3 regions of the Undibacterium sp. genome follow, and region 1 is predicted to be linked to each of the others. Evidence: predicted binding sites of a transcription regulator. Region 1 holds the regulator's gene; each other region holds the start of a gene.
What was found. The regulator LexA, encoded in region 1, represses DNA repair genes until DNA is damaged. The targets are predictions, from matches to a motif close to ACTGTATNNNNATACAGT.
Positions count from the first base shown of each region.

Region 1 (10,075 bases):
GCATTTTTTGCAGACTGTCGCAAGTCGCTACCCATGCAAAGACGATTTCCCTACAGTATCAACATGGACTGAAAAGTCGCTAGCAGCCAGTTCCACGCACTTCTGGTATGTCTGGGATAACCGTTAAAAGAGAAGCATCATGAATAAAGACAATGCAGTTACATTCAAACAAACCATCGCCAACCTGATGGCCTGGCTTAGTAAAAGCTTTGACACAACGGCAGCCTGGGTCACGAAATTGTCGTGGTGGAAGTTTTTTTTATTTGCCATTATCACCATCACAGCAGGCGGCTTGTTGCAAGACATACTGTTTACTTCTGAAGAAAACGTCGTGGTGACCAAAAGCAGCTCACCGAAAAAAACAAAAAAAACCAGCAAAATCACCGATGGCGATACCAGCATAGAAATCGACGACACTGGTCTGCACATCCGCAAAAACAATCTCGATGGCAAAGGCAAGCAGATAGAGATCGATGAGAACGGAATTCACATCCGCAAAGATGACGGTATTGCTCCGCCCGCTCCACCCGCACCACCAGCGGCTCCAAGCGCTTCTGACCCAGTAGCACCGCCAGTTCCACCGGAACCTCCGCGTGCCCCATCCATCACGGACAGGGACGATATCCATATCAAATTACCTGCTGAATTAGCCAAGGAAATCAGTGAAGAAATCAATAACGCTGTTGCTGATGCTGCAGATGAAGAAGTACGTAGCTATAAACGGACGTCGTCAAAATGGTTTGCCAATTTTGTCGTTTTGCTGGTCGTTGGTCTGTTTGGCATGAAAGCACTGATGAGTGGAAAAATACGCGCTGAAGAAAAGGCCAAGGAAGCTGGCATGGCGGCAGAACGCGAATCCCTGTTGCGTCAGGTTAGCGAAGCACAGATGCAAATGATGCAAGCCCAAGTAGAGCCGCATTTCCTGTTCAATACCCTGGCCTCGGTTGAATATTTGATAGAAACTGATCCGCCACGTGCCGCTGCCATGCAGCGCAGCCTGATCGCTTACTTGCGCGCTGTCTTGCCACAAATGCGAGAAAATGCCAGCGTGACCAATCTGGGACGTGAAGCTGACATGATCAAGTCTTATCTGGAATTACTGAAAATGCGCATGGAAGAAAGATTGAATGTCGACTTCATCATGCCGGAAGGCTTGCGCAGTGCTTCCTTCCCGCCGATGATGCTGCAGTCCCTGGTAGAAAATGCGATCAAACATGGCCTGGAATGCAAGGCAGAAGGCGGTACCATCCACTTTCATGCAGAGGTCGCCCATAACAAGTTGCGCGTCTCTGTCAGTGATGATGGTCTGGGGTTTGGTGCCATGCCCAGCAATGGGACTGGACTGGGACTGCAAAATATACGTGAGCGCCTGAAATTGATTTATAAAGAAAAAGGACAAATGATCATTACCCCTAATCAACCCAGCGGAGTTTGCGTTACTATAGAAATCCCGTACGAATTAGCCAACTAGTTTCAATTACGCTGACCATGCCAACTGCCATAATTGCTGATGATGAAAGACTGATGCGCGACCAGTTAAAGTCGCGCCTGGAACAAGTCTGGCCCGAACTGGAGATTCTCGATGAAGCAAAAAACGGCGAGGAAGCCGTCGCTCTGGTAGAAACACATAAACCAGACCTGGCCTTCCTCGACATACGCATGCCAGTCAAAACCGGGCTTGAAGCAGCCAAGGACATCGGCAGCAAGGCGCATATAGTATTCATTACTGCCTATGACCAATATGCCATACAGGCTTTTGATCATGGTGCGGTGGATTATGTATTGAAGCCTGCTGATGTAGAAAGGCTGACACGCACTGTGGAAAGACTCAAGGCCAGATTAACGGCCCAGAGCCAGCCAAATGACATGAGTATAATGCTCTCGCAATTGGCCAAGCAAATGGGCATTGCCCCCAAGCCGGATTACCTGCAATGGATACAGGCCTCCATAGGTCAGGAGTTGCGCCTCATACCTGTGGAGGAAATTCTATTTTTCCAATCCGACGAAAAATATACGAGAGTACAAACCGCCACTTACGAAGCCTTGATACGCAAGCCAGTGCGTGACCTGGCAGATGAACTGGACCCTGCCCTGTTCTGGCAAATCCACAGATCGACCCTGGTGAATGCCAAGGCTATCTCAGGTGTAGTACGCGACTTGCGTGGTCGCCATCTGGTACAAATCAAAGGTCTGACAGAGAAGCTTGAAGTCAGCAGAAGTTTTGTGCACTTATTCAAACAAATGTAACTTGCCATCAGCAGAATTCAAGTCCAATAAAAAAGCCTCAGTTCATACACTGAGGCTTTTTTACTCTCACGAATGTCAATTCATCAGAGGATTTTTGTACCGATCCACCAAGCTATCGCTGCCACAAAAGCAGAAGCGGGTATGGTCAAAATCCATGCCCAGACAATATTGCCAGCAACACCCCAACGTACCGCAGACATTTTTTGCGCTGATCCCACACCAACAATGGCACCTGTAATGGTGTGTGTCGTTGACACAGGGATACCCAACACCGTTGCCATGATCAGTGTGATGGCACCACCGGTTTCTGCGCAAAAACCGCCTACAGGTTTGAGTTTGGTGATTTTCTGGCCCATGGTTTTCACGATACGCCAACCACCAAATAAAGTACCCAGACCAATGGCTGCGTAACAGGAGTACACAACCCACTGTGGCGGTGCTTTATCTGCTGCACTGGAGTAACCTGCAGCGATCAACAACATCCAGATAATACCCATGGTTTTTTGCGCATCATTGCCACCATGACCAAGACTGAATACCGAGGCTGACACCAATTGAAGGCGACGGAACCATTTATCCACCTTCATGGGTGTCGATCTGACAAACAACCAGGATACGACGAGCATCATCACAGAGCCCAGGAAGAACCCCAGCAGCGGTGACAAAACAATAAACAAAATGATTTTGTACAGCCCGCCAGCAATCAGTGCCCCAGTACCCTCTTTCGCCACGGCTGCACCAATCAAACCACCAATCAATGCATGCGAGGATGATGAGGGGATACCAAAATACCAGGTAACCAAATTCCAGAATATCGCCCCGACCAGCGCCCCAAAAATGACGTAGTGATCAACAATGACAGGATCTATTGTCCCCTTGCCTATTGTTTTGGCAACAGACAGATTAAAGACGAAAAACGCCAGTACATTGAACAGGGCAGCCATGGCGACTGCCTGACTGGGTTTTAATACCCCTGTAGAAACAACGGTAGCGATTGCATTAGCGGCATCATGAAAGCCGTTCATGAAATCAAATAACAATGCCAGTATCACCAAGAAAATGATGACATACAGGCTCATTTGTAAGGATTGCATAAAAGTGAATTCCCTTGTTCGCCCTCTGCATTGACAGAGAACAGTTAGGCGTCAAAAAAAGAGTCAGACGCTTAAGCGTTCTCAACAATGATGCCTTCAATGATATTGGCAACGTCTTCACAACGATCTGTCACTGTCTCCAGTATTTCGTAGATCGCTTTCAATTTGATCAGATTGCGTACATCAGGTTCGTCACGGAATAGTTTGGACATCGCTGCACGCATGACGTGATCAGCATCCGATTCCAGACGATCAATTTCTTCGCACAGCGCCAGAATTTCACGGGAATTATCCATGTTATGCAACAAGGCGACAGCGGCCTTCACCTTTTCAGCGCATCCAAGGCAAAGCTCTGCCAGGCGTTTGGCTTCTGGCGTAATCTCGCGGATATCGTACAAAGAGATGGTTTGGGCAGCATCTTCCAGCAAATCCAGAATATCATCCATACGGGTGATCAGTTTATGGATGTCATCACGGTCCAGTGGCGTGATGAAAGTTTTGTGCAACAACTCTATCGTATTGTAAGTAACAGTATCCGCCTGTTTTTCTATGCTCTCTATCGCATGAACACGGATCTCCAAATCATCAAAATTTGTCATCAGGGCAACCATTTCCTTGGAACCTTTGACACATAACTCTGCATGTTGATTGAAGAGTTCAAAAAATTTGCCCTCGGTGGGCATCAAGCGTCCAAACATTTTATTCTCACTGAAAATATAAGATTTCTAGAATTGTCCAGGCAGGCGCATGCAATCAAGCATGCCTGGCAACACTGTTCTACTTTTTAAGTCTTGATTTACTACTTTGCGTCTACCCACCAACACCAGCATTTTGCTTTGAGTTATTCACTATCACCGTAAATCGACAAGGAACCAACATAATTGTCAAACTTGGTATATTCACCCAGGAAAGTCAGGCGCACGCTACCAATAGGGCCATTACGCTGCTTACCAATAATGATTTCCGCCGTGCCCTTGTCAGGTGAATCCGGGTTGTACACCTGATCACGATAAATAAACATAATGACGTCAGCATCTTGCTCAATCGCGCCAGATTCGCGCAAGTCAGACATGACTGGGCGCTTATTCGGTCTTTGCTCCAGAGAGCGGTTTAACTGGGACAAGGCAATCACCGGGCAATGCAGTTCTTTTGCCAGGCCCTTCAAATTTCGGGAAATTTCAGAAATCTCAGTCGCACGGTTTTCGCCAGCGGAATTGGCCGACATCAATTGCAAATAATCGACGATCACCAGGCCCAGCTTGCCACACTGACGTGCCAGACGACGGGAGCGTGCGCGCAATTCTATAGAACTCAACGCCGGCGTTTCATCAATATACAGTTGCGCTTCATTCATCTTTTGAATGGCGTGCGTCAGGCGTGGCCAGTCTTCATCGGTCAATTTGCCGACGCGCAAACGGCTCTGATCCAGGCGCCCTACCGAGCCCAGCATACGCATGGCCAACTGAGCCCCCCCCATCTCCATGGAAAACACGGCGACTGGCAAGCCGCTGTCTATCGCCACGTTCTCACCGATGTTCAGTGAGAAGGCGGTCTTACCCATCGACGGACGGCCAGCTACAATCACCAGATCACCAGGCTGCAAGCCTGAAGTCATCTTGTCCAGATCAGTGAAGCCAGTCGGCACACCGGTAATATCATTTTGATTGTCGCGGTTGTACAGCTCGTCTATGCGTTCGACCACCTGGGTCAGCAAGGGCTGAATCGCCTGAAAACCCTGAGCACCGCGTGCGCCTTCTTCAGCAATAGCAAAGATCTTGGACTCAGCCTCGTCCAGCATTTGCTTGACCTCTTTACCCTGCGGATTGAAGGCATTGCCAGAAATTTCATCCGCGACGGTAATCAGCTTACGCAATACACCGCGGTCACGGACAATTTCTGCATAGCGACGGATATTTGCAGCAGAGGGGGTGTTTTGTGCCAGCGCATTCAGGTAAGTCAGGCCACCGGCATCTTCTGCCTTGCCTGTACTAGTCAGCGCCTCAAAGACGGTAATGACGTCAGCCGGACGCGAGCTATTAATGAGTTTGACCATGCACTGGAAGATAATCCTGTGGTCGTAGCGATAAAAATCTTCTTCGCCGATAAAATCGGCGATACGGTCCCAGGCCGCGTTATCCAGCAATAGGCCACCCAGAACAGATTGCTCTGCTTCTATGGAATGGGGGGGGACGCGTAGCGCGTCAACTTGAGGATCAGAACCAGCTTTCATGGCGCGCATTATAACCGTTAAACCAGACTATCAGAGCGTTCAAAGTACGAGAAGATGGCGAGTTTGTGACAAGTTTGTGACAAACAGACAAATAACGAAAAATTTCTCTCAAACATGAAAAAAGCCGGGAATCCCCGGCTTTTTCAGCGTTTTGCAAAAAGCAAATTACGCGTGTTCGCCCACTACTGCAACATTAACGTCAACAACAACGTCAGTGTGCAAAGCAACGGAAACACTGTGTTCACCAGCGATCTTCAACGGACCTTGTGGCAAACGCACTTGTGCTTTTTCTATCGCGAAACCTTGTTTAGTCAGGGCTTCAGCGATATCTGCGTTAGTGACGGAACCAAACAAACGGCCATCTACACCAGATTTTTGTGTGATTTGAACAGTCAAACCAGACAGTTTTTCGCCTTGAGCTTGAGCAGTTGCCAATTTAGCGGCCGCTGCTTTTTCCAGCTCAGCGCGTTTTGCTTCGAATTCAGCAACTGCAGCCGTCGTTGCACGACGAGCCATACGTTGTGGAATCAAAAAGTTACGTGCATAGCCGTCTTTAACGCGAACTACATCACCCAGATTGCCGAGATTAACGACTTTATCCAACAGAATAACTTGCATATTTTTCTCCTTTACCTTGTCGTCAATTACGCTGTGTGCAAATCAGTGTATGGCAGCAACGCGAGGTAACGTGCACGTTTGATTGCAGTGTCAACTTGACGTTGATACAGCGCTTTTGTACCGGTCAAACGTGCTGGCATGATTTTGCCGTTTTCTTGCACGAAATCTTTCAGTGTGTCGATATCTTTGTAGTCAACTTTTTCTACATGTGCTGCTGTGAAGCGGCAGAATTTTTTACGCTTGAACAAAGGATTTTGTTGTTGGCGCTTTTGCTTCAATTTGCTTTTGTCGAATTTTTTACCGAATGCCATTTTTGGCTCCTAATCTAGTAAAGTTGTCCCGAATTCAGTGACGTGAAAAACGAGACTTTTGCTATTGCGATTTTTGCGCGCTAAAAAACCAGTGAATTCCATGGGCTGCTCCAAGGCAATTTCTGTAAACCGCTGGGATATTTCACCAGCAGCCATTGCAGAAATTTCAAACTCGACCTGCCGAACTGTGTTCGCCTCACGAGTTTCTGAACTATGCATCAAGGTAGCAGAAGCTATCGGGATACCGGCCGGGGTGTAACGCAATGCGCTTTTTTCCACAATCCGTGCTACGAGCTTCAGCTGATTCACTATTTTTTACGCGACCTTTGTCAATTATTAAGCAGCAGGCGCTTCAACACGTTGCGCTTTTGCAGCATCTTCTTTCTGAACAGCTTTCATCATAGGAGAAGGTGTTGTTTCTGCTTTTTTCAATTTGACTGTCAGGTGACGCAAAACAGCATCATTGAATTTAAATGCTGTTTCCAACTCGAGCAGAGTTTCAGCATCGCATTCGATGTTCATGCAAACATAGTGCGCTTTAGCCAATTTTTGAATCATGTAAGCCAGTTGACGACGGCCCCAGTCTTCAACGCGATGGATTTGACCACCACGAGCTACAACACTTGCCTTGTAGCGTTCGATCATTGCAGGAACTTGCTCGCTCTGATCGGGATGTACGATAAATACGATTTCATAATGACGCATATATTCTCCTTGTGGACAATAAAATAGCCCGCCTCGGCGTCAAGACGAGTGCGGGAAGAGGAAAGCCGATAATAATAACCCAGTTTTTCATATTGATCAATTGGATCAGTGACTTAGCTGCTTTATAGGCCAATTTAGACGTTAAAGTGAGGTATTTTTTCACATTTCGGACAGATCTCGAGGATTTTGACTTGCATATTCAGCTCTACTGTATAAAAATACAGACTGCTTGTATATACAGCACCTTCACACTAGAAAACACCATGCTTAAACTCACCGCCCGCCAGGAACAAATTCTTAACCTGATTAAAGATGCCATTCAAAACACAGGCTTTCCCCCTACACGCGCTGAGATTGCAACAGAATTGGGGTTTCGCTCAACCAATGCTGCAGAAGAACATTTGCAAGCACTGGCACGCAAAGGGGTTATAGAAATTGCGGCAGGTACCTCACGCGGCATTCGACTGCTGGAATCGAAGCTGTCCAACCATATCACCGGCAAACAACCGCCCCCACTTCACTCTACCTTGATTCAACTCAGCCTGCCACTGGTGGGCCGCGTCGCTGCTGGTTCGCCCATCCTCGCCAGCGAGCATATTGAATCCACTTACCATGTTGACCCTTCCCTGTTCTCTGCCAAACCTGACTTTTTACTAAAGGTACGCGGCATGTCTATGCGCGATGCCGGTATATTTGATGGCGACTTGCTGGCAGTAAAAAAAGCCGACAGTGCCCGCAATGGCCAGATCGTCGTTGCACGCCTGGGTAATGATGTGACAGTGAAACGCTATAACAAGACTGGTAACCTGATAGAACTAATACCGGAAAACCCCGATTATCCTGTCATTAAAATCAGTGACACGGAAGAAGATTTCGCGCTGGAAGGGCTGGCGGTTGGCCTCATGCGCAACTGGGTTTGAGATTAACCTGTGCATGATTTTTGCCCTCTCAAGTATTTCATGTAAAGGCAGAATCACAAACTTATTGACACCAGCTTGCCACCAAACTTTCGTTAGCGGTTGACATAAAAAAACGTCCGGATATCCGGACGTTTTTCATTTCAGAAACATACATTACTTAGTGCTTGACCACAGTAGTATCAGCTGTTGCTTCTGTTGGAGCAGCTGCCGGTGTAGACGCCACCACGGCTACTGGTTCGTCAACCAAAGGAACGGGCTGGGATTCCAGTGCAATTTCGAGGACTTTGTCTATCCACCTTACCGGGATGATTTCCAGCTTGTTTTTGACATTATCAGGAATCTCAGTCAGATCCTTGGCATTTTCCTCAGGTATCAGCACAGTCTTGATACCGCCGCGATGAGCCGCCAGCAATTTCTCTTTCAAGCCACCGATAGGCAAGACTTCGCCGCGCAATGTGATCTCACCAGTCATGGCAACATCTGCGCGGACCGGGATGCCAGTGAACACGGATACGAGCGCCGTGGTCATGGCGATACCGGCAGATGGACCATCTTTTGGTGTTGCACCTTCAGGTACGTGGATATGAATGTCACTCTTTTCGAATACATCTGCCTTGATACCCAGACGCTTGGCGCGGCTGCGTACTACAGTGCGGGCTGCTTCGATCGATTCTTTCATGACATCACCCAGAGTACCAGTACGGATGACACCACCTTTACCTGGCATGGCGACAGCTTCTATAGTGAGTAAATCGCCGCCCACTTCAGTCCAGGCCAAGCCAACGACCTGGCCAACCTGGTTATCCTTGACGGCAACGCCAAAGTCATAACGACGCACACCCAAGTACTTATCCAGGTTCTTGGAATTGACCGTGGCTTTTTTCTCGGTCTTTTTCAGCAAGAGCATTTTCACGACCTTGCGGCAAATCTTGGAGATCTCCCTTTCCAGCGAGCGCACGCCTGCTTCGCGTGTGTAATAGCGAATGATGTCACGCAAGGCACTTTCTGCCACGGTGATTTCGCCTTCTTTCAAACCATTGTTCTTGATTTGCTTAGGTAACAGATAACGTTGCGCAATGCTAGTTTTTTCATCCTCGGTATAACCCGACAGACGAATGACTTCCATCCTGTCGAGCAAAGCTGGCGGGATATTGTAGGAATTGGAGGTCGCTACAAACATCACATCAGACAAATCGAAGTCAACTTCGATATAGTGATCCGAGAAAGTGTGATTTTGCTCAGGGTCCAATACCTCTAGCAGGGCTGACGAAGGATCGCCACGGAAGTCAGCGCCCATCTTGTCCACTTCATCCAGCAAGAACAAAGGATTACGCACGCCAACCTTGGACAGGCTTTGCAAGATCTTGCCAGGCATCGAACCTATGTAGGTACGGCGATGACCGCGAATTTCTGCTTCATCACGTACCCCGCCCAAGGCCATACGCACGAACTTGCGGTTCGTTGCACGGGCAATGGATTGCCCCAGCGAGGTTTTACCAACACCAGGAGGACCCACGAGACACAGAATAGGCGCTTTCAGCTTGTCGACGCGCTGTTGTACTGCAAGATATTCCAGAATGCGCTCCTTGACTTTATCAAGGCCAAAGTGTTCGTCCTCCAACACTTTTTCAGCATTCGTCAAATCATTATTGACCTTGGATTTTTTCTTCCATGGCAAATTGACGATGGTGTCGATGTAATTACGCACGACAGTAGCTTCTGCCGACATCGGTGACATCATCTTGAGTTTTTTCAACTCATTCTGTGCTTTGTCGCGGGCTTCTTTAGGCATTTTGGCAGCCAGGATTTTTTTCTCCAGCTCGTCAATATCGGCGCCTTCTTCACCCTCGCCCAGCTCTTTCTGTATCGCCTTGACTTGCTCGTTCAGGTAATACTCGCGTTGGGATTTCTCCATCTGGCGCTTGACGCGACCACGGATACGTTTTTCGA
Region 1 covers NZ_JAUXQE010000007.1:142,126-152,200, forward strand. The annotation lists gene Q8K39_RS04750 (sensor histidine kinase) at 140-1,471, shown strand; gene Q8K39_RS04755 (LytTR family DNA-binding domain-containing protein) at 1,489-2,247, shown strand; gene Q8K39_RS04760 (inorganic phosphate transporter) at 2,331-3,341, opposite strand; gene Q8K39_RS04765 (DUF47 domain-containing protein) at 3,413-4,039, opposite strand; gene Q8K39_RS04770 (replicative DNA helicase) at 4,183-5,571, opposite strand; gene rplI (50S ribosomal protein L9) at 5,737-6,189, opposite strand; gene rpsR (30S ribosomal protein S18) at 6,216-6,500, opposite strand; gene priB (primosomal replication protein N) at 6,510-6,809, opposite strand; gene rpsF (30S ribosomal protein S6) at 6,837-7,205, opposite strand; gene lexA (transcriptional repressor LexA) at 7,469-8,125, shown strand; gene lon (endopeptidase La) at 8,283-10,075, opposite strand, start outside.

Region 2 (10,075 bases), on a different contig from region 1:
CGTCAGTACGAAGGGCGTGACAGCGATCAAGTTGAAAAGGTTGCTGCGCCTGCTGGCCACGATCGGTGGCCCCGTCGCGGGTATCGATCACATCCCCGGCAAAAGCCTGGACAGCAGCAGTCGGTAGAATTTGTGCCATTTCCGTCAGATGGGTGCAACCATGCACACCAGCCATGCGCTCTTTCACGCCCTGGCGGAACTGCCGTAACAAATTCAAACCGATGAGTTTTTTATAATCTGGAGTAATGACTTCGCAATAGCCAGGATAAGGTACAGCATCCGAAAACGCTTCCACATCAACGATGGTCAATTGCAAGTCTATGGTAATGCGCAGGCTGAGATCATGCAGCGCGCTGCCATTGGGGCGCACGCCGGATGCGAGGGTAATATCGCGGGGCTTATAGTCAGTGATACGGGCGTCAAGATCCCACAATCCGTCATCGCGCGCGAACGCTTCGATCTGGATAGTACGCGTGTGCTTTAAGGCGCGTCTGTTGGTTGACGAAGATAAGGGCATCATGCCTGCTGGCGGCTAAACCGGAATACTCAATAAATAGCCACAATTGCGTGTCGTTACCGCAGCTTCTACGATAACAGCCGCTCCTGCGGCCCTGCAAAAAAACCAGCAGAGTTTAGCACAGACCAGCCGCGAACTCATCATATGACTACAATTTAAGCAGTTTTCTGAGTATGCTAATGCAGAAATCTAAGCAGAAAATTAAGTTTTTTGTGGTTTGGCAAGCGAAAACATGGCGATGATGAGATAAAAGTCTGCTCTTGCAATACCGACAAGCAATTGAAAGAAGCACTTAAGCATGTCGTAAATTGTTGTCTATTTCAAAGTCCAGTCCAAAGTTTCTGCTTCAAAAGGAAGGACTGGACTCGTCAATTTAGGACTTATCAGTTCTAAACCTGAGCTTCAATGATGTGAATATCCTCCCCTTCGTCATTCCTGCGCAGACAGGAATCCATCGTATTAACACCTGTAGAGCCAAATCTGCCGCGATCTTGCTCAGGATTTCTGAATTCATGCAAATAAATCAAGAATAAACAAAATCAAGCAACGCCGCTGAACCCCAGCCTGCGCTGAGGCGACATGATGGCAACTGTGAGCATGTTGAAATGGCGAATACTATTCATCATCTTCATTATCTTCATCATTTTCATCACGCGACACCCGCATCGCCGCCTGCGTCGCCCTGCTGGAAAACCCCCTTTGCTGCAAAAACGCCGCCTGCTTCATTTTTTCCTGATGATCCTGCGGCGCGTGCCGGAATTTCCTGTGCAAGACCTGAACCGCCCTCTCGACCTCAGATTCTTTTAACTCTTCCTTCACGTTCTCTATATCCTGCGCATCCAGGCCATGGCTTTGCAGCTCCGCCAGAATACGGTTATTGCCAAACCTAGCCTGCCGCCGGTTCACCAACGATTCAGAAAAACGCTCGCCAGACAAATACTTTGCTGCTTCCAAAAAGTCCAGGACAGCGCCAACATCGTCGCCCTCCTCCACATAACGCGCCAGTTTGCGCTCCAGCTCCATGCGGCTATGTTCACGCATGGACAAATAACGCAAGGCACGGGCTTTCAGACTAATGGTGGGTTTCTTCATACTTTAAAAGCGAAAATGCCGGTTGGTAGCTACCAACCGGCATGATTCAAGACGATGTCGCTAACAGTGAGCTACAGCTTATTCAGCCGTTGCCGCTGCTGGCATTAACAAAGGGACGCCCAGATGCAAGCGTACTTTGTTTTCAATTTCAAATGACAACTCAGGGCGCTCTTTCAGATAAGTACGTGCATTGTCCTTACCCTGACCGATACGTTCGCCATTATAGCTATACCAGGCACCAGCTTTTTCTATGATCTTGGCGTCGGCCGCCAGATCCAGAATCTCACCTTCGCGTGAAGTACCTTCGCCATACATGATGTCAAAGTGAGCTTCTTTAAATGGCGGGGCCACCTTGTTCTTGACTACCTTGACCTTGGTTTCATTGCCCACCACTTCATCACCAGACTTGATAGAGCCAGTGCGGCGTATATCCAGACGTACGGAAGCATAAAACTTCAGCGCATTACCGCCTGTCGTCGTTTCAGGACTACCAAACATCACACCAATCTTCATACGAATCTGGTTAATAAAGATCACCAGAGTATTGGTACGCTTGATACTGCCCGTCAGCTTACGCAAAGCCTGGGACATCAGACGCGCTTGCAAACCAGGCAAGGAATCACCCATATCGCCTTCAATCTCGGCGCGTGGCGTCAATGCCGCCACCGAGTCGATAACCACCAGGTCAACACTGCCGGAACGCACCAGCGCATCAGTAATTTCCAGTGCTTGTTCACCTGTATCTGGCTGTGAAATCAGCAAATCAGACAGATTCACACCCAATTTTTGAGCGTAACCAACGTCCAAAGCATGCTCAGCATCGATAAATGCACAAGTACCGCCCAGTTTTTGCATTTCAGCAATCGCCTGCAGCGTCAATGTGGTTTTACCAGAAGATTCAGGACCATAAATCTCGACAACACGGCCACGTGGCAAACCACCGACGCCCAGCGCAATATCCAGACCCAGAGAGCCAGTAGAGACAACCTGTACCTCTTCCACCACTTCACCGTCGGCCATACGCATCACCGAACCCTTACCAAACTGCTTTTCTATCTGTGCCAGAGCTACTGCAAGTGCCTTTGCTTTTTCTGAGGCATTTTCTGGTTTCTTATCGTCCATACATTCTTTCATTCAATAAGCGGCGGGTGGAAAAAGGAATACAGGCTTAATTTCCTGCGATTTGCAGTACTGTATAAAAAAACAGTGATTTATGCAAGCGACTTTTTACATTGATTGCTGAACAGGGGATTTTACAGCGAAGGGCTGATAATTATCTGATAGTTATTTATTTGACAAAATTTGTCGATTTTCATTTAACTCTGAATTTTTCTCGCTTAACTTTGAATTTAATATTATGTATCCTCACCTCGAATGCGAGACATCCTTTGCGAACGCTCGCTCGGAGACGGCCTATCTGTCAAGAAAGACTGTTGCGCTTCTTCCCAATGCCAGATGACGCTAGCTCATAGAACGGCAGTCCCCTAATTATTTCTCCAATCACATCGAACGATTTATAGAGGCAATGATGGTTGGGTAAAGTCTTAACTCTCTCCGATAGCTCACCTAGATCTGCTGTCAGTCCAAGTGCGCCTAATTCTGCAGCTGTCACGTTTGGTACTTTATGGATAAACCAGGTTAATAAAGGTTCTCGATAATCATTACCTGCTGTCTTGAAGTGACGTAAATATTGAGATGCCAGGATAATTCCTGCTCCGAATTCCCTCCCTTCGACCAATAACTTACGTAGAACGTCGAAATCGTAGCGCATGATGTTATGTGCCTCGTCAACTAAGAGATAAGAATCAATCACTCGGAGTTGTGGTTCGGTGCCAATAAATGCACGCTTGGGCGTCTTTAACATATTCTCGTAAAACATATTCAATAAGATTGCAACGAGCATATTTTTGCTCCTATCATCTTGCCCCATTGCATCGAGCGATATAACCACAACACCGTCTAGAAATTGATCAAATGGAATAGTTTTTTTGGGATCGCGCTCAAAAATTTCCATATCGACTAAGTCGTCAATAATGGCCATAGGCGAGTCTGATTTCCCAGCTAACAATTTCTTGTATTCAGCGTGGATATCATAAATAGTAGGTACTTGATTTAAAGCATTCGCAGAATCATACGCGTTGCGAACAGCTCCCTTGAGTTTGTCACGCTGGACAGGCCCTATACCTGTGTAAACTTTGTCGAGGACATCAGCAAAGAAACGGAATCGATCCAGCCATGGAGCAGCAGATTCGGCTATGGACGCCGTATCAAATAAATTAAGTGGTAGCCGCATTGGCTTGACGACCCGGGCCCCAGTAGCTGCAACGAATTCCGCGTTGCTGTAATCACGTTTATAGTCAAAAATCAAAAACCGTGGCTTAATCCCGCGATTTTCTTCTCTCGCAGTAGCGATCTGGGCAATCAGTGATTTCAATAATTGCGTCTTACCTGTTCCTAAATCACCCACAACGCCAATATTAAATTGGCTAAGTCGTGTATCAGAGATATTGAGTGAAATGGTTCTAGATTCAAAACCATCAACACTCTTACCGACAGAAAGTAGAATGCCTGGACTTGCTTTATCATGCGCGGACTCTAATTCTACTTTCCCCGGATTCAATGACAACCTAGGCTGATCAATTGAATCCTCATTTATCTCCTGCTCATAGATCGGGTCTAGCGGAACAAGAATATCTTTGAGCTTAGTTGCTCTGTTTTCAGGTACTCCAGTATTGTTTTTAATTTCAGTGCTTTCCATCTTGTGGATGCGAGGCAATAAATCCCAATCAAGGACTTTAGCCCGAACGTTCGAATAGAAATCGATAGGGTTCCCCGCTATCATAAGAGCAGCATCTGTATTTGAAATTACGATAGTTTCCGTGAATCCATCATTGTCATGATCACGAGGCAAACTTTGAGGCGTGCTATCAATAACTATAAGGCGACCGCGTCTATCTATGCTAGTTGAAGGTCTCGGTCCAAGGATCGCCGCGGCAATGCGCTCATGATACATAGCCCAACGCGCAGCCTGGTTCGTAACGCTCTGATGTTGACTGTAGACTCGCATCCCAAACCCAATCATGGACAGCAGGAGATGTTGGAACGCAAGTCGCCAAATGAGTGAGTTCTCAGCTCGTTTTTGCATCTCCAAGAAAAGTGATGACAATGCCCGTGCTTGCGCAAGTGCCTCATTTGCTTCGCCTCCCCCCATTGTGCTGCCTTGCCTGCACTTAACCTCGATAGGTGTTAACTGCAAACGAACATCGATACTACCAAGATGTATCCCAACCACTAGAAGATCGGGACGTGATAGTGACATCTCACCACGATCCTTACCAAGTGAGCGAGCTATATCCGCCAAGTAACCACGGAACGGATCGACCGGAATGATAACGGCAATGTTGACGTCCTCAGGTGATCCCGAAAGAATTGGAATAAGGCTATCCAAGTTGCCAGTAACTCGAAATTGATCCTGTAGAAGTCGAACTGCAAGGAACAACCCTAGGTCACCTGTAGCACCAGTGTCATCACCGGACAAGCCCCGAACAGTCGGGATTCCTCGTCTCGCTACCTCAAGTAATATTTCCTCAACCTTTGAATCATCAATTTGCTTACTGTCTGGTACTATTTCCAGCACCCGTCTTAGCGCGTCTCGATCCGCGTCTCTAACCTGAGCGAGAAGGTAGTATCCGCTCGTATCGCCAGCACGGTGCGAATATGCTGGAAGATCGTAATCCCAAAGGTAGGCACCATTGATCCATCCGCCGAGAAAACATGCAGGATCGATCGCAGATGAAGAGACAGCAACAAAACCAGCTTTTTTTTCTTCCAGCATGCTGGATATTGCATGGACGTTAGGAGCAAACTGAAGTCCAATCTTTTCTAAATTGCTTCCTTCTACAGCGGCGACGCAATTTGCGACCTTATCCGCAAACATATTTCCCGACGATGGCACTGCAACACCTTGCCGTGACTCACTTAAGAAAGCACCATTTAACTGTCTCCTAACCCTATGGCGAATCAAACCTCCAAGACCAAGCGGTGAACGCATCCCGACTGATGTTGATTCAGGCTGAGCAGAATCTAATTGGGCTATGATACCAAGATCTGGTCGCGATCCCTGAGGTTGCCTTTCGAACCATCTAACCCTATTTGCCGTGTCCTCTGAGAGGTTGGCGATCGTTGCTTGATCCGGTCGAGAACCAACTACTCGTGTGTCAAACACTTCAAGTATCCTAGGCCCTACACCATCATAGTAGGTTGTGGTTTCTCCAGTTCCAAATCGCCGAGAACACCAACTTGCTAGTCCTTCGTTGCAGGCGTCCGTAGAGCCTCCAGTGCTAGAGACAACGAGACTTACAACAGGCTTCGCAGCAAGCAGACTAGATACGTCTTCCAGCGCACGAGCAACTTGAGCCGGACTAAATCCACTTGATATTCCACCAACAATCAAACCAAAATTGCTATCAAATGGTGCTTGTTGCGATCTTTCTGCAAGTTGTCCAAGTCGTGAGCCGTTCCAAAGTACAGACCAATAATCAGAACTGCACTCTACGGAAAGGAAGTCAATTCGATCTATGCCTTGCGGCCCTCCTGGCGACTGAAGTGACATTGTAAGCAGGTCGGGAATACAATCTGGATCAAGAATGCTAGAAGCTGGACAGGGGCGAGCGTCTGGCCCCTCGATTTCATCGAATAGAACCTGTTGCGCTAGGCAATGCCAAGCGAACCTAAGCGGGTGCAAAGGTGAGAGGATTATGGCATCAGGAATTCGCGATAACGTTCGTCCTCCGACTTCTCTACCACATACAGCTATAGCATCCACCCAACATGCAACCTCCCAGTCAGAGGCAATCCACGATCGATAAGAATCGAGATACATTTCTACGATATCGCGAAACTCTGGATCTCGTGAAATCCAATTCCCTAGCGGAGCAGCTTCTATAAGGCCAGTCTGGTCTACCGTCATACGTACCCGCTCAGCAATCTTCTTTCTGGCTTCGATGAATCCAGTTGGAGGCTGGAATGATTCTGCCTTAGGCCTAGGATCGTGTAGAAATTTGGCTTGAGATAGAATACGCCCATCCATGGTGTCCCAGTTTGGTGGCGCCCATTTTGTTGCGTAGTCGTCTGCCAATACAAGTGGTAGAAACGATTTGGTAACGTTTTCCTCTTCGAGCATCCATAACTGCAAACTGGACAGCCGCGCATGACGGTCTAGTTGAACTACGGCCTTGGAATCAAACTTTTCTAGATGTTGTCGATTAAGTTTGATGAGTCGCTCGAACTCGCTACGACAACCTTCTTCCCTCGTTTCCTCGCAATCGATATAAACTCTACATACCTCAGTACCTGCACGCCCAAGTGGAAGAAAAGTGATTTCGAGCTGGTATTTTCCATCAACCTCGACCTCAATTTGATATTCACCTGCTCTTATTTCGCGTATCAATAACGGTTGTTGTTCTTCATCTCGGATCTCCGCAGCATCATCAAGTACACCGATTGCTTCAACGATATTAGCTCCAACCGGCGCTAATATAAGCAACTCATATCGTCCCGATCCTGGTAGCGACAATGCAGACTCCCAATTCACTCCCGCATTATTTTTACGAGGCTTCTTAGGGGGAGACAATTTGTTGGCAACTCTACATGTTACGAGAATGCCAGGATTCCAACTGGCAATCGAGATAACTTTTGCTATCGCAGGTTTTTTCCCATCGCCGACGACCTTGTAGGTAATCGGGGATTTCTGCCCACTAGAGGGTGGCATGTCGCTTAAAATTACCGTGCCGTCAACTTGGAAAGCTGATTGCGACTTCCCAAACGAGCCACCAACAATCATGACCTCTATTGGGTTACCGATTTCTCCTTTTCCAATTACTATGGACAGCTCCACTTTATCTTTAACTATCGCAGGCATACCCCGGACAATTGGAAGCATTGGATTCGAGCAAATGACGGATAAGTCACCAACGGTCTCATTTAGGTCTTCCGATAACAATTCTGACCAACACTCAGTCGTCAGTGTCTCCCACCATGTCGGAGGACTAGAAATTTCAAGCATGTCTGAAGGCAGGTAGAATGCTTCAGTTGCCCGCTCGAAAGCGGTAGGCACCTCGCATGTGGACTGAATATGCGACAAGAAGACTCCAAGTTGCGCCTTAATTGCATCGTTTGTCGTTGCTCCAATACGGTCGACTCCAGTCTTGAAACCATCAGCAAGTTCCGTTGCCATCTGGGAAAGAACGTCCAATTGAGACTTGGCGGAAAGTCCGCCGTGTTGCATTGGAGGCACACCGCAAGCAAGGGAAAGTGCGGTTCCGGCAGGCATCTGCATAGCATTGTCTTTAATGCTGTAAATGCGCGAAAGGAGACGCCAAGCAGCACTCCTGTTACCCTCATCCCGCTCCATTTCATCCACTGCGGCGGCAGCGTGCTCGACGAGTTGCCGCGCATCGGCCAAGGATTCTTGAGTAAAGCCTGCGTCTTCCAATCCGCCCGTCACCAATCGCTGGACGAAGCCATTTTCCCACCACTCTTCGAAAGTAGCATGCCCCCCGTTGCTGGCTGCAGTCATTCCGAATTCATCTGTAGTTGATGCAACAGATCTATTGTTATGCTGACCAGGCGGAACGAGGGCAAGAAAACTAGGGCTATTGGGGTCATTACGAATATGGAGTAAATGACTTTCATCACATTTTCCAGAAATGCCGATGCCTGGATTCGAACCAAACATTAAACGATGAGGCATTTGAAGGAGAACTGGCAGATTTAAAGAGGCTTCCTTCTTGGAGTTTGAAATATCCCCGATATTTGCCAAGTCAGCAAAGACTGCTTCTAGAATATCCAATGGCGGTCCATGAAAAATAAAGCGAGACTCAAGTTTGTTACCATTTCGTCCTTGTGTTGCTTCTTGCACCTTCTCACGGATGATTCGAGCAAGCGCTTTAGTAAGTTTGTTCATTTATTTGTTTACCTCGGTTGCAGGGAAAGGAGGCAGCAGTAACATGCCGCTTTCAGCATCTGGACTATCTAGAACGAGCCCCAGCATTCTAAGCTGATGGCCTAAATCATTCCTTGTAATGTCATGACGATCAACCGCTATTCCGTATTCAGCTAGATGTTGGCCCAAGCGATGGATAGAACGAGCCCCTCCCATTCCCGCGAGCGCACAATGAACTAACGCTAAAACAGCGACAGGTCCCAAGGAAACAACCCATGGACTTGACGGATAGGGGCCTTTTTTCTTAAGAATATAACCTTGGTCATACCCTCTCAAAAGCTGTACAGCTGTCTGTCGCTGTCCGAGCAAATGTCTCGCGAATTCCAGAAGGTTCGCGCCGATACCTTTCTTGCAATTCAACGCTCGCGCTTCCTGCTCGCGAACATCGAGAAAAATCCCTTTTACGTCGAGAGCATTCAAAAGTGAAAGATTGGAATGGATATGTTTACATAAGTTCGCTATTCCGCTACTTGAACTCATATCGTCGGTATATGGTTCACCAACCTGCTCCAAGGCCCATAACGTAGTATTAATTCCCAGACGGGCTGTAAGGTAGCCTGAAGTCTTATCCTTGAGGTTATTAAGAGCTTTTCCCCCGTAAGTCATATATTGTGGTTTCGTGGGAAATATAGCTTCTCTTACTGCTGCCTCGTTAGTAAGCCCTCTGTTTTCTAATGCTTCAGACAAACTACGCCAAATTCTAGCTTGCACATCGCAGAGCCAAGTAACATGTGTGACAGCGGCTAGACGAAGTATTGCCTCTAGCAAACTAGTCCATTGCCGGCGTGTCATTGCATCCTTTGCTAAGATGATTGCGCGAAGATCCTTGACGAACTGCCGAGCAGGAAGAAATTTGATTGCGTGAAAATCCTCTTGTGCCAAGTGAGCGACATTTGTCGGGGAAACTGATACAAATTTCCACTCAGGGCTGCAGTCCCAAGCTGATGCTTCCTCCTGAAGCCATCGTGCAAAGATATCATCGCTTTTAACGACACTTAGGGCGGAGTACAAGTCGTGCCACAATGCCAAAGCAGATTCATGGTCTTGTGATCCAAGCCAAACCATGCGCCGTATTAAACTGCCTGCAGGCCATGAATTGCTACTCAATCGAGCCGACCCCGAAAAACTTGCCGTACCTGGCACCAAAGGCGTTACTTGAAGAAACCGCTTAGATGATTGATTTGGAAGCTTAGGGCTTTCAAGTATGCCATGTAGCACCGTATTCCAGGTGTCGACTCCTACCGTGGCATCTTTTGGAGAGGGCAGATGTTTATCACGAAGTTTTTGTATCCTCTTGTCAAGGTCGCGCCCTGCCTGCGGAACCCCTCCTTCACTTATGCTCTCGAATCCTATTGTTCGATACAATGAAGCAACGAGTACTTCCGAACTTGCATATTCTGGTGCTGGGCTAATGGCAAGAGCTGAATCTTTGTACGCGGGATGGGAGTGCTCACGTTTCCAAG
Region 2 covers NZ_JAUXQE010000034.1:40,419-50,493, reverse strand. The annotation lists gene Q8K39_RS17270 (DUF2889 domain-containing protein) at 1-517, opposite strand, end outside; gene recX (recombination regulator RecX) at 1,133-1,609, opposite strand; gene recA (recombinase RecA) at 1,688-2,731, opposite strand; gene Q8K39_RS17255 (ATP-binding protein) at 3,030-8,573, opposite strand; gene Q8K39_RS17250 (hypothetical protein) at 8,574-10,075, opposite strand, start outside.
Region 2: recA (recombinase RecA) is a predicted target of LexA. The motif match lies at 2,800-2,817, and genes of this name have one in related genera.

Region 3 (10,075 bases), on a different contig from region 1:
CTTGCGTACACATGCCCCAAGACGTTTCGCCCTTGAGATCAACATCAGTGAAAATCTTGGCCGTATCCATGTCCTTGCCGTCGATGTTGCCCTTGAATACCTTGGCACCACGTACCATTACTTTTGCTTGAATTTCCATTTCATTGCCTCATTTTTTCATATGCGTCTGGAGCGTGTGACGCGTTCACGTGCGTGGCAAGCGCTGTTTTTTGCAGCCTGTTTGGAATGCCTTTTACCCTGATTTGCGAGATGATCGCGGCAGCATCGTTGTCATGCTTGAGCATGAGCTGGTCAATAAGTTTTCCGTAACTGGTGACCATGTGGCCTGTCATGATTTCTACAGACGTTTCATGCTGTACTTGCTGCGTTTTGATCTTGAGTGCTGCGGCTTCTATGAAGCTGGCAAGCGCTTTATGCGATCCGCTGAAGTACTCTGATTTCTTGAGTACGATGTCATGCGGAATGACCCTATCGCGGTTGTGTAGCTCGACTTCAATACGAAGCCAGTTAGAATGTTGATTGCCCAATTGACGCCCCTTTTCATAGGCTCGTACCATCTTCCCATTCTGACGGCGACCAATTTCGACGGTGCGCCCTCCCCCTTGTGGACAGTTGATATCGCCTGATTCCAATGCGCGGCGCTTCGGGATGCGGCCACCACTGTTAAACTCGCCAGCGAAGTACATTGCATCGATTTGCTCGATACTGTATTCGCCGTGTAGGAAATCGACAGCCAGGTCACACCTGGTAATCTTTGCGTCGAGGTCTTGCATGGTTGCGTAGACGGCATCCCAATCACCGACTACACCGCAGCCAGTGCCTGACAGGTCTACCAGCATTGTCCCGGCCACATGCGCGCCACCCATGGCGATCAGCCCAAGCTTGATGGATTCACCGTTATAAAAGGCAGTGATTTCTAGAGAAGCTTCATAGCCACGAAAGCCGATTTTTGCGGTCTGTATGTTCACTGGAAAATCAAACCAAAGGGCGAAGTAGCGCGTCAGGGTTTCGACTGCGTGTGAAAAAGGCCCATCTGGTAAAAAGCTGAAGCGCAGCCAGTCGACTATGGCCCCGCCCGTTTGCGTAGGACTTTCCCCCCGTATTACCGCACGGGGGGAAGCTGCGGCAATTCCCGCCGCTGTGCTCGCTTCGCTGCGCGCAGGGGCAGCAATTGCCGCATCTTCAGTAGTTTGGAATTTTGTTGTCATTATTTTTCGTTACGGGTAACGGAAATTATTGCTGTTACTAACCAGCCCAGGGCGAAGCAGCAAACTACAATCGTCGTCCTGGTGAGCCAGAATTGAAAAGTATCGAGGTTCATTTTTCGTTACTCCGTAACTTTTAATCGAAACGACCATCAAGATCGATGTACTCGGCTAACTGCTTCTCGATGTCAGACAGGGAGCCAGACAAGTCTTCGAGCTGGGACATAAAGGACTCGTCCAGGTCGCCCCAGTCAGCAGCCATCGCAGTAATTTTTTTGGCTGTCGCTTTCAGGAAAGCGGCTTGTATCTTTGCTTGGTCTACCGGATTAGATGTGCCCTTCTTGATCCGTTTGCGGTAGTTGGCTTGGCGCTGGGCATTTGTTAAGGGATGTAAGACAGCGGGACGGCCCCGGCGTGGTGCGCTGAATGCGTCAATGGTAAAATTGTCATCTATTTGCTTCATACGACACCCTTAAAACATGATCGACATAACCGAACTTTTCGCGCTCTACAAAGATCAGGTCTTGATTGCTAGCCTCATCCTGAATTTAGTGATGCTCATTGCTCTGGTATCAACTCAATCAGCTAGGACTCAGGCGCAAAAGCAACAAGACAAAGCTAAGCAAGCGATTTACAACCCAAAGCCGTTCAGAAAGGACTAAGCGGCTTTTTTTTCGTGCTAAAGTCGCGCTAGAAATAACAACTGTTATATAACAGGTGTTATGAGGCCATAACACCCGTTATAAAGTCAAGGAGATTGATAAAATGAAAAGCGCGAAATATTTGCAAAAATTGCAAGAAATGCGAAAAATCAACGATACAGATTTAGCGAAACTATTGCATTTGACACAACCTGCAATTAGTAACTACAAGTCAGGAAAACGGATCATGGATGATGAAACGTGCCTGGCTATTGCCTTAGAATTAGGCATAAATCCGATTGAAATCGTCGGCGCAGCCTGCATAGACCGCGCAGAAAAAACGGGGCAAAAATCGCTTTGGGAAGTTTTTATGATGAGGACGGCGACAACGGCTAGCGCCCTCCTCATTGCTTTTTTTGTCAATTTATTTTTGACACCAGAGGCCGCAAACGCAGCAACGGCGAAGGCTTCAGCAGAGCAGACTTACCTTGCTATAAATTATGCGAAATGTAAGGGGCGTTCTTAAAATGATTGCAAAACGTGCTGAAGTCGGCTGTGAAAGTCCTTCGTAGTAAGTTTCTGACTTTTTGCGAAGTAAATCTTCCGTTTCTTGCTTTGCAAGCATTTCCAGACTTTTACTTTGACTATTTTGTTATCGTATTATTTTAAGGGGTGAATCTTTGTTATCTTTCCGAATTAAATAGTCGTCAAACCATCTTTTCTGGCGGTTCCAGTCGCATGCCTGCGCCATCTCTCGCATCTTCGTAGCGAGCAATTTCCTGGCAGTAGCTAACTTTTCGAATGCCACCTTCCTCATTGTCGACATTTCCTTATAGTAATTGCCCCGAAGAGTGCAAAAGCACAGGTGCGAAAGCAACAGGATAAGGTTAAAGCGGCGATTTATAACCCTAAGGAGTTATGAAAAGATTGGCGAGCTTTCTTTCCTGATAAAGTTGCGTTGTCATGTGACCTTTTTTCTACAGATTTTTTATGCAATCGTTTAGCAGCAATGCGGTAACAAACCCAGAAATTTTGTATGGCGAGGATAGAATTGATTTTATGAGAGAGGAAGTCCTTGCCGATTTGTTTGAGGCTAGCGCGCTTTCGTTTCCCGATAAAATTGCATTGATTTCTGGCGGCGAGTCGGTCAGTTACTCTCAGTTAAACGTTGACGCGGATCGCGTTGCTTCTGCCTTGATTTCGGCAGGTGTCCGTCCTGGACATATTATTGGCCTGTGGTTACCGCGTGGCATACATTTATTGATCATGCAGCTTGCTATCGCCAAAACTGGTGCGGCCTGGTTGCCATTCGATGCAGACACTCCCATAGACCGTATTGCGGTTTGCCTTGAGGATGCAGATGCTTTTGGCATGCTGAGTTGCAAGACTTTCGAGTCTCAGTTGACTGAGTTAAGTTGCACAAAATGGCTGGCAGAAGATGTATTGATTAACGCCGGGCAATTCATGCTAAGACGGGAGTCCGTCAAAGCGAGTGACCCGGCTTATGTGATTTATACCTCTGGCTCTACAGGAAAACCCAAGGGAATACTGGTGAGTCAAGCCAGTATCTGCCACTTTTTGCGGAGCGAAAACCATGTGTTGGGTATACGACATGATGATCGTGTGTATCAGGGATTTTCGTTGGCATTTGATATGTCGTTTGAAGAGATCTGGATTAGTTATCTGGTAGGTGCAACTTTGTGGCTGGCACCGAAAGAAATTACGGCTGATCCAGATGCCCTGCCGCTGGCTTTGAATGAAAACCGCATCAGCGTCTTGCATGCAGTCCCTACCTTGCTCGCTTTGTTCAGTCATGAAGTTGATAGTCTGCGCCTGATTAATCTGGGTGGCGAGATGTGTCCTGAAGTGCTGGTCAAGCGTTGGTCGCGTCTCGGACGACTTATGTTCAATACCTATGGGCCGACAGAAGCCAGTGTGTCAGCCAGCTTGGCGCAATTACAGGCAGGTCAAGCTGTCAATATAGGCAGGCCATTGCCGAATTATTCTTTGCTTGTTATCGCAGCCGACGTTGAAAACGGTTTGCACCTCTTGCCTGCAGGAGAAAATGGCGAACTTTGCATTTCCGGCCCCGGCGTTGCTTTTGGCTATCTTGGTCGACCTGATCTGACTGCTGAAAAATTCTTGCCTAATCCCTGGGCCAGGAATTCGCATGAGGCCAGGCTGTATCGCACTGGTGATCTGGCTTGTTTTAATCCCGACGGCAGTGTGCAATGCCTGGGACGAGCTGATGATCAGGTAAAAATCCGTGGTTTCCGAGTTGAGCTGGGTGAAATTGAATCTGTTCTAGCCAAACAAAATGGCGTGGGTGCGGTTGCTGTTGTTCTGCGTAAGGATGAGGAGATTGATCAGATTGTGGCTTTCATTGTCAACGATCAATTGCCTGCAGATTCTGATGCCAGCACTTTTGCACAGCATGCCGCCGTCTTGCGTGTAGAGCTGGGCCGGGTCTTGCCGATTTATATGGTGCCAGCCAGGTTTGAATACTTAGCTGAAATGCCGAGGCTAACTTCAGGCAAAATTGACCGCAATGCGCTCAAAAAAATCGAGTTGGTCAAGCAGGTGGCAAATAATGATTCTGATGTTCCACAAACCGAAACAGAGGTTGTGCTGTTTGAAGCTTTGGCCAGCCTGTTTCCTGGGCAGGCAATACAGCGTACATCAGATTTTTTCACAGACCTAGGTGGCCATTCTTTAATGGCGGCAAAGTTGGTGTCGATTTTACGCAAACACCCTCGCTTTGCCTATTTCAGGATAAGTGACATTTATGCACATCGCATCATCACAAAGATGGTGGATATTCTTGAATCCACCGGACAAACCCAGGATGCCGCTACGGCAATCAGTAAGTCACAATGGGTAGCTGCTCCCTGTTGGAAGCGCTGGCTGTGCGGTCTGGGGCAGGCAGTGGCCATACCTTGGTTGGTGGCCATGCGCATGGTGCAATGGTTGGCCCCTTTTTTTGCTTACCACTTCTTTACAGGTGACCCTGATGATTCTATTGCAAGAGCAGTGCTCTTGTCTGTTGGTGTTTTCCTATTGTTGACCCTGGCCGAATTTGCGGTCGCCATCATGGCGAAATGGCTGATTGCCGGACGTTTGAAAGCCGGGCGTTATCCCTTATGGGGATGGACATATTATCGATGGTGGCTGGTTGACAGGCTAGTGGAAGCTGCGCCTGCTTATATGCTGAGTGGCTCTTCTTTATACACCTGGTGGTTGCGTGCCCTGGGTGCAAAGATAGGCTCTGATGTGGTGATAGGTTCCATGACTTTGCGTGTGCCAGATTTGTTGTCCATAGGCGATCGTTGCAGTATAGGTAATGCGAGCAATTTTGAAAATGCCAGGGTACAGCATGGCGAGTTAATCTTGGGAGCAATCACGTTGGAAGATGATGCGTATGTCGGCTCGTATGCTGTACTGGAAGGCAATGTCTATTTAGAAGCCGGCAGCCATCTTGATGGGCAATCTGCACTGAGTGAGGGGAAACGGATACCAAAATCCCGAATATGGAAAGGCTCGCCTGCCAGAGATGTGGGCTTGTTTGATGCCGCGACCTTTCCACCAAGACCTCAGGCTACGCGCTTGCGCCTGCTTGGTGAAACTGTGTTTTTTGTGTTTGGTTCACTCTTGATTAGCGCGCTGTTCTTTATGCCGGTTTTTCCCAGTTTTATGACTATAGACTGGTTTGATAACTCCGAACTTTTCCCAGGACTGCAAAGCAACTCAGTGGCCTTTCAGCTCGTAAAATATTTCTTGCTGGCTTTTCCCGCCACTGCTGTGTTGATTGTGTGCACCGCCCTACTTTCTGCCGGCATACGCTGGAGTATTTTGCCAACCTTAAAGCAAGGGCAATATCCCGTACATGGCAATACTTATTGCGGCAAATGGTTAGTCAATCAAATTCAGGAATCCAGCCTGAACGTCTTGCACGGTGTATATGCAACTGTCTATGCGCCCTTCTGGTATCGTTTGCTGGGCGCAAAAGTTGGTCGTGGGGCTGAGATTTCCACAGCCTTGGGTGTAGTCCCAGATATGTTGACTTTAGGTGATGAAACCTTTATTGCCGATGCGGTATTGCTGGGTGACGAGCAAATTGATTGCGGCTGGATGAGCATGCACCCTACGGTGATTTCGCGTCGCAGCTTTGTTGGCAATGGCGCATATATTCCAGATGGCACGATCTTGCCTGAAAACGTCTTAATTGGTGTCCACTCCAGTGCACCAAGTAACGAGCAGATGCATGAAGGTGACACTTGGTTGGGTTCTCCAGCAATCCATTTGCCTGCCCGCGAAGAAACCAAGGGTTTCCCTGAGAATCTGACCTTCCGGCCTTCAGCAATTCGCCGTCTGGGTCGGGGTTTGATCGAGGCTTTCCGCATCATTGCGCCGCATGCGATGGTGATTGCCGTTGGCTATACCATAGTTCTTGATTTGATGCCTTTGGCAGGCGATGATCGCTGGAGTGAAGTCTTGTATTACCTGGTCGTTGCAGGTTTGTTGTATGGTGTGGGCAGTTTTGCCTTCATCCTGATGTTGAAATGGTTGCTGATTTTCCGCTACAAGAAAAGCAGCGTGCCCATGTGGACGCCCTTTGTCTGGATATCAGAAGGCATTACCAATCTGTATGAAGGAATTGCAGTGCCGAATTTCATGCGCTACCTGCGTGGTACGCCATGGCTGCCTTTGGCATTCAATCTGCTTGGTTGCAAAATCGGACGAGGGGTATATATGGATACTACAGATATTACCGAGTTTGACTGCGTCAGCATTGGTGAATATAGCGAAATCAACGCCCTTGCTTGCCCGCAAACACATTTGTTTGAAGACCGGGTCATGAAAATTGATTACGTCAGTATTGGTAAACGTGTGTACATGGGGCCGCGCAGCTCGGTTTTGTATAGCGCCGTGGTAGCAGATGGTGCCAGTCTTGGTGCATTGACGCTGGTGATGAAGGGGGAATATATTCCCGCCAATTCCAGTTGGCATGGTTGCCCCGCTGCAATGACGGGTTCTTGATATGCATATATAATTTTCAGTAAGGGGATAGGGCTACAAATGCGTCATCCCCTTGAATTTATTTAAACTCAGGGCAATTCATCGACTTATACAACCAGATGGTTTCTACAAGATAATTGTGATGCAGTTCATGCTCATTCGTTGGGGCAAAAGCACCTACGCTCATACCCTGAAAGATACCCAGTTTTGTTGACGCTATCTAGCTTGGAGCGCAATACAGGGATGTTAAGAAGCATTGTTGACGTATAACAGATAATGCATGCCCTGCCCCTGGCCATTTCTTGTGTGCTCAGGATTTGCAATTGGACGTTAAGTGTTCAATTGTATATTCACTAAAAATTGATATCTTACAGAACTGGACTTTCCTGAAGTAAATATATCTGAACAATGTGACGGATATATTTGCTACCAAGAGTTATTTGTTCAATTGTGGAATGTATTTAATAGCCAGCTTAAGCATGACTCATTGCTACCAATTAGCTTTGGATAAAATAATCAGCCATTTACGGAACATCAGTATTTCCAGGTGCCCAGCTTGTATGCCTGTACTGCAATCTAGTACAGGATTGACATAGTAAGAGCGCTGTCTAAAGTCGCGGCAGACAAATATTTCGCGACGACCCAGACGCATCAGAAATGATGTCGGGGCGAATTGCAAGCTGAAGCGTGTATCAAAGGACTGTTCGAGGTTTGCCATATTCAATCTCCATATCGGTTGGTATGTGATAGAGGAACGGTCATCAAGACATCCATGCGTTCATCCATGGAGCGAACTTTATCACAAACAACTGTATGCGCAATCAGTAATTTGTAAAGCTGTGGTTTTCTCATCTCTCTGTATTTTTTTCCTCCAGTCACGTAGCACCGTCACATAAAATAAACTTTGAAGTCTGCCGCCATATTACATATACTGTACGTTTAATCAGTATATGTAATATGCCCTACGTTTCCTCACTTCCTCCTGAACACATACACCCCGCATTGTGGCGTGCATCGCAACTGGCGCGTGGTCAGGGTGGCTATTTGCCCAGTGGTTATGCTGAACTCAATATTGAACTGCCCGGAAATGGCTGGCCGCAGGGGCAATTAACCGAGATTTTGTTACCGCAGATTGGCACTGCCGAGCTCAGTCTACTCAAACCCGCCTTAAGTCAACTTGATGGCCGTCCCATTGCTTTGTTGACACCGCCTTATGTACCGCAAGCATTGGTTTTTGCAAGCACAGGCTTGCAGCCATCGCAGTTGATATGGATACGCTGCCACAAACATGTTGATGCCCTGTGGGCGGCAGAGCAGGTGCTGCGCAATAGCAGTTGTGGCGCGCTGTTATTCTGGACATCCAGCATCCGTAGTGAAGCTTTGCGTCGTTTGCATCTGGCAGCGCAAAGCTCAGAGACTTTATTTTTTTTAATGCGTGACATGCGAGCTGCGCAGCAAGCCTCTCCCGCGCCCTTGCGATTGAGTGTACAAGCCACTCAATATGGCCTGGAGCTGAGCATTCTCAAGCGCCGTGGCAGCCAGCGCGATGCGCCGCTGGCATTGCATGTGCCAGATCATCCTTATTTGTATGCCTATGCTCACCCAGGCAAAGAAAAACTTGCGACAAACTATGGTAACTTGCCCTCCACTGTGGATAGCCGTGCACCTGCCTTTACTCCAGCTTGAGGTGTTTGTCACTCCCTTGCTTGCTCAGCAAGAGACGCAAGTCAGTGTCATTCTCCATCACGGGCGGGTAACGTCCATGTCTGAGTCAGCGAATCATATGGGTATACGTTTGAACATGCGCACGGGCGGCGTGCAAATGCTGTGCGCTGGTGCAGAGTGCTATCAACGTGATCAAATTAAAGAAAAGCTGGCATTACAGGCGGTGGCAACTACGTTGCTGCAATACTCACCACAAGTCTGCCTCGCAGAAGATGATTGCATACTGGTTGATATCAGCGCAAGCCTGAGTTTATTTGGTGGCATACGTGCTTTGCGTAAACGTGTGCAAGAGAGCATGCGCATTTTGGGTTATACAGCAACCACAGGCATAGCCCCCGTTGCCAGGGCTGCCTGGCTGTTGGCCAAGGAAGCATCACGTAAACTACTCAGAGGACAGCACGTTTTTAAAATGCAGCGATTAACGCAACGCCTGGACAGACTACCAGTCAAATTGCTCACTGCGGCGCAGCCTTTGACTGAGTTATTACAGGGCATAGCCTGTTATAGCTTGAGAGATTTACGGCACTTGCCTCGCCCCGGCCTGCAAAGACGCGGAGGCAAGGCTTTACTCATAGAACTGGATCAAGCCTATGGCGAGCAGGCCGAGGTGCATGAATGGTATCTCGCAGCGCCAGAATTCAAAGTCAAAATGGAATTACCAGACCGTATAGAGCAAGCAGAATCACTACTAATCTTTGCCCGCAGCTTGCTGGCGCAGTTGTTGGGCTGGCTGGCAGCGCAGCAACTGGCAGTGACGCATATACACATGGAGTTATTGCATGAGCGTGGTCGCCAGGCCATCCCGCCGACCATGTTTGACTTGCATCTGGCACAAGCATGCTGGCAAGAATCGCATCTACTCAGCTTGTTCAAAGAAAAGTTGAGCCAGCTAAAACTGCATAGTGCCGTCATCGGCATGCTGTTGGAAGTAAAGCAGACCATATTGCGCGAGGCGCAAAGCTATACCTTGTTTCCTGAACCCGGTGGGCAGGAAAATGAACATAAGCGCTTACTTGAACTCTTGATTGCACGTCTGGGCGAAGATAATGTCTTGCAGCCGGCACCGCATGCAGACCATAGGGCGGATATTGCCAATCACTGGATTTCTGTCATCAAGAAACCCCCACCGCCCTGCCCTGCTCACGCATTGGCAGGCTATGTCTTGCGCCCCAACTGGTTGTTACCGCAGCCGCTGGCGCTGGACATTCACGAGCATCGTCCCTATTACGGATCAGAATTGAAACTTGTTTCTCCGGCTGAGCGCATAGAATCCGGCTGGTGGAATGAGCAGATACAAACCCGGGATTACTACATCGCTGTCGATAAGCGCCATGTGCGCTACTGGATTTATCGCGAGCGAGCCAATGATCCTGAAAGTGAAGAGCCTGTCTGGTTCTTGCATGGTATTTTTGGATAGCATTTGGATATATCAACATGAGTGCCTTCCTGCCCGAATATGCCGAATTATTTTGCATGAGCAATTTCAGC
Region 3 covers NZ_JAUXQE010000021.1:192,489-202,563, forward strand. The annotation lists gene Q8K39_RS10405 (hypothetical protein) at 1-139, opposite strand, end outside; gene Q8K39_RS10410 (replication initiation factor domain-containing protein) at 141-1,208, opposite strand; gene Q8K39_RS10415 (hypothetical protein) at 1,342-1,668, opposite strand; gene Q8K39_RS10420 (helix-turn-helix transcriptional regulator) at 1,971-2,372, shown strand; gene Q8K39_RS10425 (Pls/PosA family non-ribosomal peptide synthetase) at 2,906-6,883, shown strand; gene Q8K39_RS10430 (hypothetical protein) at 7,353-7,580, opposite strand; gene imuA (translesion DNA synthesis-associated protein ImuA) at 7,820-8,548, shown strand; gene Q8K39_RS10440 (DNA polymerase Y family protein) at 8,523-10,004, shown strand; gene Q8K39_RS10445 (error-prone DNA polymerase) at 10,022-10,075, shown strand, end outside.
Region 3: imuA (translesion DNA synthesis-associated protein ImuA) is a predicted target of LexA. The motif match lies at 7,793-7,810, and genes of this name have one in related genera.